One region of the Nocardiopsis sp. NPDC058789 genome, then DNA from elsewhere that is predicted to be linked to it. Evidence: riboswitches for the same ligand, from Rfam matches in the RefSeq annotation. Region 1 holds a riboswitch; the other holds the start of a gene.

Region 1 (7,443 bases):
GTGCTGGAACACCGTGCCCACGTGGCGGGCGAGGCGGCGTGCGGGCCAGCGCACGAGCGGGCGCCGGTCGGTTCCGGCCAGCGGACCGCGCGGCAGCACCTCGCCCCGGTGCGGACGCGAGAGCCCGGCCAGCATGGTGAGGAGCGTGGACTTGCCCGCGCCGTTGGGGCCGGTGAGTGCGGTGGCGGTTCCGGCGGACAGCATGACGTTCACGTCGTCGAGCACCGTCCGCCGGGGGGCGGCGCGCACGCCCACCTGGAAGGGGGTGCGGGCGCTGACGCCGACGGTCTCCACCAGGGGCACGCCGCCGGGAGCGGGCGTGAGCTCGGGGACGGGTTCGTTCCCGGGGATCCACACGCCCTGGTCGGCCAGCGAACGGCCGTGTTCCGCGAACACCCGCGCCGGGGCGCCGTCCGCGATCACTCCCCCGCCGGGTTCGACCACCACGACCCGGTCCACCAGGTCGACGACGTCGGCCACCCGGTGCTCGACCAGCACGAGGGTGGCCTCGGTCTCCGCGAGCAGGCGGGAGAGCAGGTCGCGCACGAGCACGGCCCCGGCCGGGTCGAGGTTGGCGGTGGGTTCGTCCAGGAGCAGCAGACGCGGCCGCATGGCCAGCGCACCGGCGATGACCAGGCGCTGCTTCTCACCTCCGGAGAGGGCGCCCGTGGAGTGCCGGAGGCCGTAGGGGAAGCCGACCTCCGTCAGGGAGCGCTCGACCCGGGGCCAGATGTCCTCGGGGTCCACCCCCAGGTTCTCCAACCCGAAGGCGACGTCGTCCCCGGCCCGGGCCATCACGAGCTGGGTCTCGGGGTCCTGGCTGACCAGTCCGACCCCGCCGCGGCCCCGGTCGGCGGGGGCGCCGTCCACCAGCAGCGAGCCCTCGTGCTCCCCGCTGATGGCGCCGTCCTCGCCGGTGAGCCCGGCCAGGGAGTGCAGCAGGGTGGACTTCCCCGCGCCCGAGGCCCCGAGCAGCAGGACCCGCTCCCCCGGTTCGACGGTCAGGTCCACTCCGCGCAGGGCGTGGGTGTCACGGCCGGAGTGCTTCCATCCCCAGCCGGAGAGTTCGACGCGAGCCCCGCGCGCGTTCGGTCGTGTCACGGGTCAGCCCCTGGCCGAGGGGAAGGGGGCCAGCGCGCCGGACCTGGCCAGCGCCGTGGTGAGCAGGCGCGCGCCCACGCCCGCGATGACGGCCGCGCTGAGGACCACGATCACGCCGTAGGTGAGCTGGTACTCAAGGGGCCAGGTGACGTTGTAGGCGATGTTGTCGCGGATGGCCGGGGAGAGCCCGGCCACGGCGGCCGCGAGCACGGCCACGCCCATGTTCCAGCGCCGGTAGGCGAAGGCGAGGAAGACCAGTTCGGGCAGCAACCCCTGGAGGGTGCCGTCGACGACGACCATGACCCCCCACTGGGTGCCCAGCACGGCCGAGACGGAGGCCGCGGCGATCGAGGTGAGCAGGGCCGCGCCGGGCTTGCGGATGATGAGCCCGCCGAGCACGCCGGAGATCAGCCACATGCCGTAGACGACGGCCTGCCCGGGCGGGAACGCCACGAACAGCGGTGTGGTGACCGACCAGACGATGTTCCACAGCCAGAAGACGACGCCGACCGCGACGCCGATCACGGCGGCCACGACGATGTCGACGGTGCGCCAGCTCCGGGCCTTGGCGAGGATCTCCTGGACGCGGCCCACGGGCTCCGCGGTGGTTCCGGTGCCGGTCCCGCGGTTCTCGGTACTCATGCTGGTTGATGTCCCTTCGTCGGGGTGACGAGGGCCCATGTGGCCAAGAGCGCCGGTCGGGCGCGCGCTGGCGCACGCACGACGGCGGTTTCCTACGACTTCCTTCGCTGGCATGACCCAGATCAGGTGTGTAAGGGTCTGCGGCCGGGTGCCGCACTCTCAGCGCTCACGCGCTCCCCTGTCGGATTGCCTCCATTATGGGGCAAACAGGATGCGCGGTGAAGACCTTCCCTCGGGACACGCAGGAGCGGGGATGCGCCCGGCGGTGCTCGCCGGTCGCACCCCCGCTCGGGTGCCGCCACGGGTGCGTCGACGCACCCGGGGTCAGCAGCTCAGGTTCGACCCCGTGGTGGTGCCGAGGATCTGGGCGAACTGCGTGAAGGTGTTGATGCGGCTCTGCACCTGTCCCGGGTTGCCGCCGTTGCACTCGATGGACCCGTTGATGGAACGGATCGACTCACCGAAGCCGTGGCCGTCAACGATGGCGGTGTGCCCCGACATCGTCCCGGCACCGCTCTGGGTGTTCCAGAACCAGAGTCCGGTCCGCCAGGCGATCGCGGCGTCCTGCTCGACGAGGTAGGGGTTGTTCAGCAGGTCGATGCCGAGGGCGTCCCCGGCGGCCTTGTAGTTGTAGTTCCAGCTCAGCTGGATCGGGCCCTTGCCGTAGTAGGCGTCCTGACCGGCCGGGCAGCCGAAGGGCTGGCTCGGGTCGCAGTAGTGCGGGTAGTTGTCCTCGTTGATCTCCTTGATGTACACCAGCCCGCCGGTCTCGTGGCTGACGTTGGCCAGGAAGGCGGCGGCCTCGCGCCGCTGCACCTCGACGCTTCCGGTGTTGGTGAAGCCCGGGTAGGAGCTCAGGGCGTCGGTGAGGCCGGAGTAGGTGTAGAAGGGGTTCCGGTTCGGGAACATCTGGTTGAACTGGGCCTCGCTGACGACGAAGTCGCTGGGACCGGGCTGTTCGCCGCCCCCGTCGTTTCCGCAGGGGCCCTGGTCGGCCCAGACGTCCGAGGTTCCGGGACGCTCGTTCTGCGTCCACCACTTGGCGGTGTAGTTGCGGCCTTCGAAGGAGACCTGGCCGCCGCCGGTGTAGACGGCGGAGGAGCTCCAGGCCGTCGCGCAGGCGGTGGCCGCCGTCGCGACGGTCGCGGGGAGGGCAACGAGCACAGCCGCGATGGCGCCGAGCACCGCGAGCTGACTCAGGAGACGTCGGATCACGTGATCACACTCCTAGGGTGCGGCGCTGCGTCCGACCGCGCGCCGCAGGGGGGTGACGTCACCTAAGCAAGAGTGGTCTAGACCTGTCAAGGTCCAGACCACGGAAGGTGAGAACCGGGTGACGGTCCGGATCGGAACGGCGGCCCGCCTCCCGGCCCGGCGGCCGGTCCGCCTCGCGACGGTCTCCCGTGGTCACCGGACCGGGGGGCTGCTTCCGAAGGCGTCTAGGTGCCCCCGTCGTCTCCCGTGCCGCCTTCGCCGGTCCCGCCTCCGCCGGTGCCGTCCGCGAGATCCTCCGCGTCCTCGGCGTCCGTGTCGCTCCCGCCCTCGTCGTCATCGTCGTCGTCACCGCCCCGCTGCTCGGGAGGCTCGGTCTTCGGGTCGCCGAAGGCGCCCGGCGACCCCGCGAACGCGTCCGAGGGCAGGTGCTTGGTGGCGCCGCGCATGCTCTCCTGCCAGATCGGGCCGGGCAGGGTGCCCCCGTAGACGATCTCGAAGTGCTGCCCGCCGATCGTCACGCCCTGGAGCGGGTTCTCCTCACCGCCGCGCACGTCGCCCACGACCACGGCCGAGGAGAGGTTCGGCGTGTACCCGGCGAACCAGGCGTAGGCGGCCCCGTCGGTGGTCCCGGTCTTGCCCGCGGCCGGACGCCCCAGGTCCAGCCCGTTGGCCGTACCCCCGTCGAAGGTCTGCTGGAGCAGGTGGTTGACGCCGTCGGCGGCGTCCTGCTTGACCGTGCGCTCGCACTCCGAGGTCGTCTTGAGCTCCTCGCCGGTGCCCTCCTCGGTCACCATGCGCACCGGGCGCGGCTCGCAGTACTCGCCCCTCGCGGCGAAGGTCGCGTAGGAGGAGGCGACGGTCAGCGGGGACACCTCCTGGTCCCCGAGCGTGAAGGAGCTCCACACCCCGAGGTCGCCGCCGTCCGCGCGGTGCACCCCGGCCTTCTCCGCCATCTCCGAGGTCTCGCACAGGCCGACGCGCTTCTGGAGCTGGGCGAAGTAGGTGTTCACCGACCCCTTGGTCGCGCTGATCATGTTGTGGCTGCCGTCGTCGCTCTCCCCGGCGTTGCGGATGCTCCACGAGGACATCCTGGTGCCCTCACAGTCGGACATCCCGCTCAGGGACAGGTTCTTGGGCGAGGAGAAGCTGGTCCCGTACCCCAGGCCCTTCTCCAGGGCCGCCGCCAGCGTGTACGTCTTGAAGGTGGACCCGGCCTGGTACCCCAGGGAGCCCCCGTCCTCCTGGTCCACGGCGAGGTTGAGGGAGGTCGTCCCGACCTGTTCGTCGTCGAAGCCGTACCGCAGGTTCTGCACGAGGGCGCGCACACGGCCGGAGCCGGGCTCGACCATGGCCTGGGCGGCGAACTTCGTGGAGTCCTCGTGCGGGACCCGCTTGTCGACGGCGTCCTGGGCGGCGTCCTGAGCGGCGGTGTCGAGTGTGGTCCGCACGATCAGCCCGCCCTGGGTGATGCGCTGCTCACGCTTCTCGACGGTGTCCCCGATCAGGTCGGAGGCACGCAGCCAGCGCATCGTGTAGTCGCAGAAGAACGGGTAGTCGCTCTCCGAGCAGCTGCCGCCGCGCGGACTGGGGTCGATCCCCAGGCCCTTCTTCTTGTGGGTCTCGGCCTCGTCCGCGCCGAGGACGTCGGTGGCCACCATCCGGTCCAGCACGAGGTCGCGGCGTTCGAGCGCCTCGTCGGGGTTGTTGAGCGGGTCGTAGAAGGAGGGTGCGCGCACCAGACCGGCCAGCATGGCGGCCTGCCCGGCGTCGAGGTCGGCGGCGGGGACGGAGAAGTACCGCTGCGCGGCGACCTCGATCCCGTGCGCGCCCGCGCCGAAGTAGGACAGGTTCAGGTACCCCTCCAGGATCTCGTCCTTGGTGAGGCGTTCCTCGACGTCGATGGCGTAGCGCAGTTCGGTGAGCTTGCGGCCCAGGTTCTGTGCGCTGGCGCCGTCGACCTCCTCCTCGGTGTCGGCGGTCTCGATGAGGAGGTTCTTGACGTACTGCTGGGTGATGGTCGAACCGCCCTGGGTGTCGCCCTGGGCCGTACGCGCGGCGGCGCGGATCACACCGCGCAGGTCCAGGCCCTTGTGCTCGTAGAAACGGTCGTCCTCGATCGCCATGAGGGCCGTTCCCACCCACGGGCTGATGTCGTCGAGGTCCACCACGCGGCGTTCGCGTTCGGAGACCTCCGCGAAGGGCGTCCCGTCGTCGGCGGTGAGCAGGACCGTGGAGGACAGGCTGGGCACGTCCAGGTCGGCGGGCAGGGACATGAACCCGGCGGCCGCGTCCCTCGCGACCAGGCCGACCCCGCCGACCCAGGGCATGACCAGGGCCGCTGACAGCAACCCGGCGACGGCCCCGAGCCCGGAGAGCCTGAGCAGGGCCTCACGCCGGTCCTGCGGCTGGTCGTGCTTCAGGAACCCCCGGATCGCCTCCAGGAACGGACCTCCCTGGTTCGACTCCGCCACGTCGCCCCCCTACGGCCGTGTGCTGTCCGCTCGCCGCGCGACACGAACACTGCGACGCCCACACTCGCAGGCGCTACGCAAAGGGAGGTCCGTCAAATCAGGCGTGTTAGCGAAAACCTTCATCAATCCACGGCAAAGCTGACAGATCGTTCATGTCGCACGGATTCCGATAGAACATCCGAAACCAGCACTCTCTTTACTCGACATCAAGACGATTCGACGCCGAACTCCCGGAGTTCAGAGACGGGCCGTCCGGATATGGGGCGAATGATTCCCGTGAGACTCGTCGGGCACACGTGAATGTCCGGAATGCAGCCCCGCCACCCTTCCCTGCATTTGAACAGCCCTACCCATCACGACCCCTCCGCCAACATGTGACCTGAATTTTCCGAATTTTCATGACGGGGAATACGAAAACAACCACAGAGGCGCCTGAATCGCTTGTTGCCGTATGCCCGCGATGCGAGGTTCGCCGAGGTGAATCGCGGCAAATACCAGGTCTTGGCGCCCTCGCCTAGTGTGGCGAGGATCACATTAATACTGCGGCCTCGACACTCTGCCAAACCCCACTAGAGGGCCGACGATAGACAGCGGAGGGCACCGAAGCCGCAATCCGGACAGTTTCCGAACCGAGTCTTCGTTAACTCCGTCTTTCCTTGGATTAACTCCCGGTTATTTCTGCGCGGACCCTTGTACGCGCCATCCCATAACGCCCGAACCACGACAATTACGGTGTAGCCAGTGATCGGACGACTGCCCATCCTCGACATCTCTCCAGACAACGACCTGGGGCCGGTGAAAGCCGTTCCCGGCGAGCGCTTCACCGTGTCCGCCACCGTGATCCGTGAGGGGCACGACTCCCTCTCCGCAGGCGTGGTCGTCCACTCCCCCCGGGGCCGCCGCGAGGCGCTGGTCCCCATGCGCGAGCGGGCCCCCGGCACCGACCGGTACGAGGCCGAGATCAGCCTCCCCGGAGAGGGCGACTGGTCCTTCTCGGTCGAGTCGTGGAGCAACCCCTTCGCCACCTGGCTCCACGTCGCGCGTGTGAAGCTCCCCCTGGACACCGACACCGCACTGGTCCTGGAGGAGGGCGCCCGCCTCCTGGCCCGGGCCGGTCGGCGCACCCCCCGCACCCCCGCCCTGACCCGAGCCGCAAGGACGCTGCGCGACCCCGCCCGGACCCCGATGGAGCGTTTCGGCGCCGCCGTCACCGACGAGGTCCTCACGGAGATGGAGCGCAACCCCCTGCGCGAACTGGTCACCCGTTCCCGGCGCACCAAGGTCGTCGTCCACCGCGAACGCGCCCTCTTCGGCTCCTGGTACGAGTTCTTCCCCCGCTCGGAGGGCGCTCAGGTCGACGCCGCGCCCGGCCAGGAGGTCTCCGGCACCTTCGCCACCGCCGCCAAGCGCCTGCCCGCCATCGCGGACATGGGCTTCGACGTCGTCTACCTTCCGCCGATCCACCCCGTCGGGGACGCCCACCGCAAGGGCCGCAACAACACCCTCCAGGCCGGACCGGGCGACCCCGGCTCGGTGTGGGCGATCGGCTCCGCCGACGGCGGCCACGACGCCGTCCACCCGGACCTGGGCACCCTGGCCGACTTCGACGCCTTCGTGGCCGAGGCCCGGGAGCACGACCTGGAGATCGCCCTCGACCTGGCCCTCCAGTGCTCCCCCGACCACCCCTGGGTGGCCGAGCACCCGGAGTGGTTCAGCCGACGCGCGGACGGGTCCATCGCCTACGCCGAGAACCCGCCGAAGAAGTACCAGGACATCTACCCGCTCTGCTTCGACCACGACTTCCAGGGCCTCTACGAGGAGTGCCTGCGGGTGGTCCGGCACTGGATCGACCACGGCGTGCGGATCTTCCGCGTCGACAACCCGCACACCAAGCCGGTCGCCTTCTGGGAGCGGCTGCTGGCCGACGTCGCCCGGCGCGACCCGGACGTGCTCTTCCTCGCGGAGGCCTTCACCCGCCCCGCGATGATGCGCACCCTGGCCAAGGTCGGCTTCC
Region 2 (7,443 bases), on a different contig from region 1:
CAGGTCGGCACCCCCGAGTCGCAGATCGAGCGCGTCACCGAGCACACCTCGCTGGTCACGGTCGGGATCGGCGGCAACGACCTCGGTTTCATCCCCGTCCTGCGCACCTGCATCATGCGGATGCCGCTGCTGGAGCGGACCGCCTGCACGGACCAGGAGGAGGAGGTCACCGAGCGGATGGACGCGTTCGAGGACACCCTCACCGAGGTGCTCACCGAGATCCGCGACCGCGCCCCGGACGCCCGCGTGCTGGTCCTGGGCTACCCCCGGCTGTTCCCCGAGCAGCCGCCCGGCATGTACTACACGCTCTCCCAGAGCGACCAGCTGTGGCTGAACACGGTGGCCCAGCGGTTCAACGACCGGATCCGGGACACGGCGTACCAGGTGGACGGCGACGTGTACGGAGCCCGCCAGGTGGGAAGCGTGGAGTTCGTCAACGTCTTCACCGCGTTGAAGGGCCACGAGGTCAGCGAGGACGACGCCTGGCTCAACGGGATCGTCCTCGGGCAGCTGGGTGAGGGCCTGCGCGTGGACCGGGCCAGCTTCCACCCCACGGCCGAGGGGCAGCGCTCCATCGCCGAGCGCGTACGCCTCCAGATCGAGGAGGGCCCCGAGCGGGTGCTGTTCACGTCCCGGGAGACCCTGGACAAGGTCGACGCCGAGGTGCTCCACACCGAACTCGGCGGCCCGCTGGACCCGGTCAACGCCGTTCCCGGCTCCGACGACACCGACGAGGCGGAAGCGGACGAGGAGGGGAACGGCGCCACCGAGGCCGGTGCCGGTTCCTGACCCCTCCCCCGGCCGCGCGGCCGAAGGCCACGGTGCCCCGGCCCGGAGGAGTCCGGGACGGGGCACCGTCGGTCCGCCCTCACCCGGGGCGGGAGACGGGCGTCGCGTCTACCCGCGCTCCGCCCTGAGCTCCGCGATGACCTCGGCGAACCGGTCCAGGCCCCAGTTGAGGTCGTCCTCACTGATCACCAGCGGCGGCGACATCCGCACGGTCGAACCGTGGGTGTCCTTGACCAGGACACCGTGCTCCGCGAGCCGCTTGCACAGCTCCTTGCCCGAGGCCAGCGCGGGGTCGACGTCCACGCCCGCCCACAGGCCGATGCTGCGCGCCGACACCACCCCGTCACCGACGAACGCGTCCAACCTGCGCCGGAGCACCTCGCCCAGTTTCCGGGCGTTCTCCAGGTAGGGCCCCTCGGTCAGCATCCGGACGACCGTCTGGCCCACCGCCCCGGCGAGCGGGTTCCCGCCGAAGGTGCTCCCGTGCTGTCCGGGCTGGATGACGCCGAGGACGTCCTCGTCGGCCACCATCGCGGACACCGGCAGGATTCCGCCGCCCAGCGCCTTGCCGAACAGGTAGGCGTCGGGGACGACGCCGGTGTGCTCACAGGCCCGGATCGTGCCCGTGCGGCCCAGACCCGACTGCACCTCGTCCGCGATGAACAGCACCCGGTTGGCGTCGCAGATCTCCCGGACGCGGGGCAGGTAGTCCGCGGACGGCACGATCACGCCGGCCTCGCCCTGCACCGGCTCGATGAGGACCGCCACGGTGGTGTCGTCGATGGCCTCCTCGATGGCCCGCGCGTCTCCGTAGGCCACCGAGCGGAAGCCGGGCGTGTAGGGGCCGAAACCCGTCTTCGCCTCGGGGTCGGAGGAGAAGGAGATGATCGTGGTGGTCCGGCCGTGGAAGTTGGCCCCGGCGACGACGATGGTCGCCTGGTTCTCCGGGACGCCCTTGACCTCGTAGCCCCACTTGCGGGCCACCTTGATGCCGGTCTCCACCGCCTCGGCACCGGTGTTCATCGGCAGGACCTTCTCCTTGCCGACCATGTCCGCGAGGGAGCTCACCCACGGGCCGAACTGGTCGTTGTAGAAGGCCCGGCTGGTCAGCGTCACCCGGTCGATCTGGGCGTGCGCGGCGGCCAGGAGGTCGGGGTTGTGGTGGCCGAAGTTCATGGCCGAGTACCCGGCCAGACAGTCGAGGTAGCGCTTGCCCTCCACGTCGGTCACCCAGGCACCACGGCCCTCGGCGATCACGACGGGCAGGGGTGAGTAGTTGTGTGCGGACCTCGACTGTGCGAGTTCGATGTGGTCCGCGCTGGAGAGTCCCTGTCCGCCGGGGTTTCCGACGGAGTCCTGCTGTCCCAGATTCTGGGTGGTCATCTAGCCGCTCCGATCACCTTTGACCGATGGTCAGACAGTAGATACCCACCGTGGGGCCCTGTAGAGCCCGGCGGCGGGATCTCCAAGAGTTGAGCAGATGATCCGGTGAGCCCACAAGGGGTGGTGAAGATCACCGGCCCGGCCCCCGGGCCCGAAACCCCGACACCTCCGGCCCCGGCACCCCCGCTGAGCTTGAACGCCCCGGCGGGGCCTCCGACGAGGGTGACGGGGGACGGTTACGCAGGTGACGCGGTACACAGCGCCCACAGCGATCGGCCGCCGCCCCGACGGGTACGTTCGCTCTAACCAGCCACAGCCGCCGCGAGCGCCCCGCGCCGAGGACGGCGCCCACGACCGTCAGGGAGGTCATCGACGTGCCCCAACACGCGTCCCCGGACACCCCCTTCTCCCTCGCCAACCTCATGACGGCGGTGGCCGACGCCGTCCCCGACCGGATCGCGCTGGTCGCCGGTCCGCGCCGCCTCACCTACCGCGCCCTGGACGAGCGGTCCACCCGGCTGGCCCGGCACCTGGCCACGGCCGGTGTGCGCCCCGGGGAGAACGTCGCGATCCTGTCCTTCAACCGCGCCGAGTGGGTGGAGTCGTTCCTGGGCGTGCTGCGCGCGGGCGCGGTGCCGGTCAACGTCAACTACCGGTACGTGGCGGGCGAGCTCCGGCACGTGCTCTCGGACGCGCACGCGGTGGCCCTGATCGCGGAGGACTCCCTGGCCACGACGGTGGCCGCGGTCCGCTCCGACCTGCCGCGCCTGCGGCACGTGCTCCTGCTGGAGGACGGCTCCGAGCGCGACGCCTCGCTGGGCGGCGTCGACTACGAGGAGGCGCTCGCGGCGCACGGGCCGGACTCCGGGGACGGTGCGGTCGAACTGCCCGTGACCAGCGGCGACGACCACTACCTGCTGTACACCGGTGGCACCACCGGCTACCCCAAGGGGGTGCTGTGGCGCCAGGCCGACGTGTTCCGCGCCGCCGTGGAGCGACGCGACCCGGGTGCCCCGCGTGCCGGGTCCGCACAGGACGTGGCCGAACGCGCCGCGCGCTGTTTCCCGCTGCGCATGCTGGTGCTGGGGCCGCTCATGCACGCCGCCGGGCAGTGGAACGCCCTGAGCATGCTGCTGTGCGGCAAACGCGTGGTGTTGTCCACCGACCGCAGCTTCCGCGCGTACCGGGTGCTGGAGCTGGCGCACCGCGAGGGCGTGCACGCGGTGCAGCTGGTGGGCGACGCGATGGCGCGTCCGCTGGCCAGGCACCTGCTGACCGAACCCGACCTGTGCCCGGAGCTCACCTCGGTGCGTTCCGGAGGCACCCCGCTCACCCCCTCGGTGCGCGGGCTGTGGCGGGCCTGGCGCGAGGACGTGGCCCTGGCCGACGCCTACGGCGGTTCGGAGACGGGCGTGTGCGGGTCGGCCACCGCGCCCGACGAGCACACGAGTGTCGCGGACTCCGCGGACCGGCGCAGCTTCACGATGGGCGGCAGCATCGCCGTGCTCGACGACTCCCTGCGGCCGCTCCCGCCGGGGTCGGTCGAGGTCGGCCGGATCGCCCGGACCGGCCGGATTCCGCTCGGCTACTACAACGATCCGATCGCCACCGCGCGCACGTTCCCCACGGACGGTGACGGGCGGCGCTGGGCGCTGTCGGGCGACTACGGCACGAGGGCCGGAGACGGTTCCATCGTGCTGCTGGGCCGGGGCAGCGTGGTGATCAACACCGCCGGGGAGAAGGTCTACCCCGAGGAGGTGGAGGCCGTGCTCAAGGCGCACCCCTCGGTGGAGGACGTGATCGTGGTGCCCTCCCCGGACGAGAGGCTGGGCCAGAAGGTGACGGCCCTGGTGTCGCTGGCCTCCGGTTCGGCTCGGGACGAGGGCGCGCTGCGGGCGCACTGCCGGGTGCGCCTGGCCGGGTTCAAGGTGCCTCGGACGGTGCACTTCGTGGACAGGGTGCGACGCACGGCGGTGGGCAAGCAGGACTACCGGTGGGCGGCGTCGGTGGCCGGGGAGGACCCGGCCGCGCCCGCCGTTCCGACCTCGCGACTGTCCGGTTCGCGCCGGATCTGAGACCGGTTCCACGCCGTCGTCGTCACGATCCGTTTTCGGACCACGGACCTCGCGGACTGATACCTGACCAAAACCCGGATTCTCCGGGCGATCGGACGCCTTCACCCCGTCCGGCGCCGCTAGAATCGGCACTGCCCGGCCCGGGGCCTGACGGCTCTCCTCCCCCTCGCACGGCCCGGGCGGCACACATCCCCGCGCGGGCCGGAGCATCGAACCGGTGGAGGTCGCCTCCATGACCCGCGTGGTACAGCACCCCTTTGACCCGCCGGTCGACCGTTCGCACGGACCGGCGACCCCATCAGGACGGAGGACGGCGCCCTCTCCCGGGAACCCCCCGGGCCAGCGCCCGACAACATGGCCAAGTCAGTAGGCTCCTACATCTTCAACGCGGTGCGCGGCGGCGCCGTCGGCACCTCCGAGGCACTGCCCGGCATCAGCGGCGGCACGGTCGCGCTGATGGTCGGCCTCTACGACAAGCTGATCGGTGGCGCGGGCCACGTGGTCAGCGGCATCAAGCGCTACGTCACGGACGTTCCCCGGGGCCGCGGCAAGGAGCGCGCCCAGGAGCAGTTCCGCCAGGTGGACTGGTCGGTGCTCGTCCCCGCCCTCATCGGCATGGCCGTCGCGCTCATCCTGGCCGCCATCTTCCTCGCCCCGCTGGTGGAGGTCTACGAGCAGTACGCGTACGCGCTGTTCTTCGGCCTGGTCCTGGCCTGCCTGTGGATCCCCTACACCGGCGCGGGCAAGAAGTGGAAGGCCTGGCACTACGCGGTGGCCCTGGTCTTCGCGGTGCTCGCCTTCCTGCTCACCGGCCTGCCCGGCGCCAACCTGCCCACCCACCCGGTGATCGTCTTCTTCGCGGCCGCCGTCGCCATCTGCGCCCTGGTGCTGCCGGGCCTGTCGGGTTCCTTCATCCTGCTGATCCTGGGCCTGTACGAGCCGACCATGGCCGCCCTGCGCGCGGCTGACCTGCCCTACATCACCGTCTTCGTGCTGGGCATGATCACCGGTCTGGCCCTGTTCGTGAAGGTGCTCCAGTTCCTGCTGGAGAACCACCACCACATCACCCTCGTGGTGCTCACCGGTCTGATGGCCGGTTCGCTGCGCGCCCTGTGGCCGTGGCAGGACCACAACCGCGATCTGGTTCCGATGAGCGACGTCCCCGTGACGCTGGCCTTCGCGGTCGGCGGCTTCGTGGTGGTCGTCGGCATGATCGTCTGGGAGCGGCGCAAGCACGCCCAGCAGGAGCAGGTGGAGACCCGCCACAACGTCACCGTCTGACCGCGCGGAGGGGGGCGGTCCGCCCCGGCGGACCGTCCACTACAGTCGAAACCACCACAGACCAACACTGATGCCGGGGCCGCGAGGCCCCGGCGGCGCGGGGTGCCGGAGAGAGTCCTCCCGGCTGAGAGCACACCCGTCGAACCTGCCCTAGTTCGTACTAGCGAAGGAACGCCAATGAGCGCGTACAACGTCGTGTCCATCGCCGGAAGCGACCCCAGCGGGGGCGCCGGTGTCCAGGCCGACCTGAAGTCGTTCTCCGCCCACGGGGTCTTCGGGATGACCGTGGTGACGGCGTTGACCGCCCAGTCCACACGCGGGGTCACCGGGGTCCACGGTGTCCCCGCGTCCTTCGTCACCGACCAGATGGACACCCTGTTCACCGACGCGACCGTGCACGCGGTCAAGGTGGGGATGCTGTCCACGTCGGAGGTCACCGAGGCGGTCGCGGCCGCCGTCGACCGCTACGCGCTGCCGAACGTGGTCGTGGACCCGGTGATGGTGGCCAAGAGCGGTGACCGCCTCCTGGAGCGGTCCGCGATCGAGGCCCTGCGCACCGTCCTGCTGCCGCGCGCCGACCTGCTCACCCCCAACCTCCCCGAGGCCGCCGACCTGCTCGGCGAGACCGAGGCCACCGGCCTCAAGGAGATGCGGGGACAGGCCGAACGCCTCCTCGAACTCGGTCCGCGCCGCGTCCTGCTCAAGGGCGGGCACCTGCCCGGTGAGGAGAGTGTCGACCTGCTGGTCGACGGCGTCTCGGAGCCGGTGGAGTTCCGTGCCGGGCGGGTGGCCACCCGCAACACCCACGGCACCGGCTGCACGCTCTCCTCCTCGATCGCCGCCCTCCTCCCCCAGCGCCCGGACACGGTGGCCGCCGTTTCCGACGCCAAGGCCTACCTCACCGAGGCCCTGCGCCACGCCGACGAGATCCACGCGGGCGACGGCCAGGGACCGGTGCACCACTTCCACGCCTGGTGGTGAACGGACGACACCACGCGAAGGGGGGACCGGCCACCGTGGCCGGTCCCCCTCGTCGTCGGCCGGGGGACCCGTCCCCCGGCCGGAGCGCACTACTTGCTGACGTCGTCCATGATCACGTCCGGGTTCTTCCACTCGGGATGGCCGAAGAACTTCCGTGTCTCCGCGACCACCACCGGGGAGAGCAGGATCAGACCCACCAGGTTCGGCAGTGCCATCAGACCGTTGGCGATGTCGCTGAACAGCCAGACCGACTCGATGCTGGCGGTCGCGCCGACGTAGACGACCCCGATGAACACCAGGCGGTAGGGCAGGACCAGGTAGCGCTTGCCCTTGGCCAGGTACACCATGCAGCGTTCGCCGTAGTACGACCAGCCGAGGATCGTCGTGTACGCGAAGACCGCCACCGCGCAGGCGATGAAGACCACGCCGAAGGAGCCCAGGGCCGGGCTGAGCTGGCCCAGGCCCTGCTCCATGGATCCGGAGGTGAGCAGCACGCCCTTGCTGTCCGGGTCGTACCCGGCGCTCTCCGGGGCGTTCCACAGGCCGGAGGTGATGATCATCAGGGCGGTCAGGGTGACCATGATGATCGTGTCGATGAAGGTCTGCGTCATCGACACCATGGCCTGACGGACCGGCTGGGTGGTCTTGGCCGAGGCGGCGGCGATGGCGCCGGTGCCCAGCCCGGACTCGTTCGAGAAGATGCCGCGCGCGACACCGGTACGGATGACCAGCATGAGCGCGGCGCCCGCGAACCCGCCGGCGGCGGAGGTGCCGGTGAAGGCGTCCGTGAAGACGAGCTGGAAGGCCGGGAGCAGCTGCTCCCAGTTGATCATCAGCACCAGCAGGTTCATGAAGATGAACCCGATGATCATGAACGGCACGATCGCGGAGGCGAAGCGGCCGATGCTCTTGATACCGCCGAGGATGACGACGG

The links. A riboswitch is a leader RNA that binds a small molecule or an ion and turns the genes downstream of it on or off. The one in region 1 is predicted to bind thiamine pyrophosphate.
Region 2: another riboswitch for thiamine pyrophosphate. It lies ahead of thiD (bifunctional hydroxymethylpyrimidine kinase/phosphomethylpyrimidine kinase); the one in region 1 lies ahead of ACFW3L_RS15550 (ECF transporter S component).

Annotation. Positions count from the first base shown of each region.
Region 1 covers NZ_JBHYOW010000009.1:152,383-159,825, forward strand. The annotation lists gene ACFW3L_RS15545 (ABC transporter ATP-binding protein) at 1-1,101, opposite strand, end outside; gene ACFW3L_RS15550 (ECF transporter S component) at 1,105-1,743, opposite strand; TPP riboswitch at 1,826-1,933, opposite strand; gene ACFW3L_RS15555 (glycoside hydrolase family 19 protein) at 2,068-2,958, opposite strand; gene ACFW3L_RS15560 (transglycosylase domain-containing protein) at 3,183-5,429, opposite strand; gene ACFW3L_RS15565 (maltotransferase domain-containing protein) at 6,171-7,443, shown strand, end outside.
Region 2 covers NZ_JBHYOW010000004.1:143,731-151,173, forward strand. The annotation lists gene ACFW3L_RS06750 (SGNH/GDSL hydrolase family protein) at 1-789, shown strand, start outside; gene rocD (ornithine--oxo-acid transaminase) at 898-2,172, opposite strand; gene ACFW3L_RS06760 (acyl-CoA synthetase) at 2,547-4,247, shown strand; gene ACFW3L_RS06765 (DUF368 domain-containing protein) at 4,602-5,528, shown strand; TPP riboswitch at 5,617-5,717, shown strand; gene thiD (bifunctional hydroxymethylpyrimidine kinase/phosphomethylpyrimidine kinase) at 5,706-6,509, shown strand; gene ACFW3L_RS06775 (alanine/glycine:cation symporter family protein) at 6,599-7,443, opposite strand, start outside.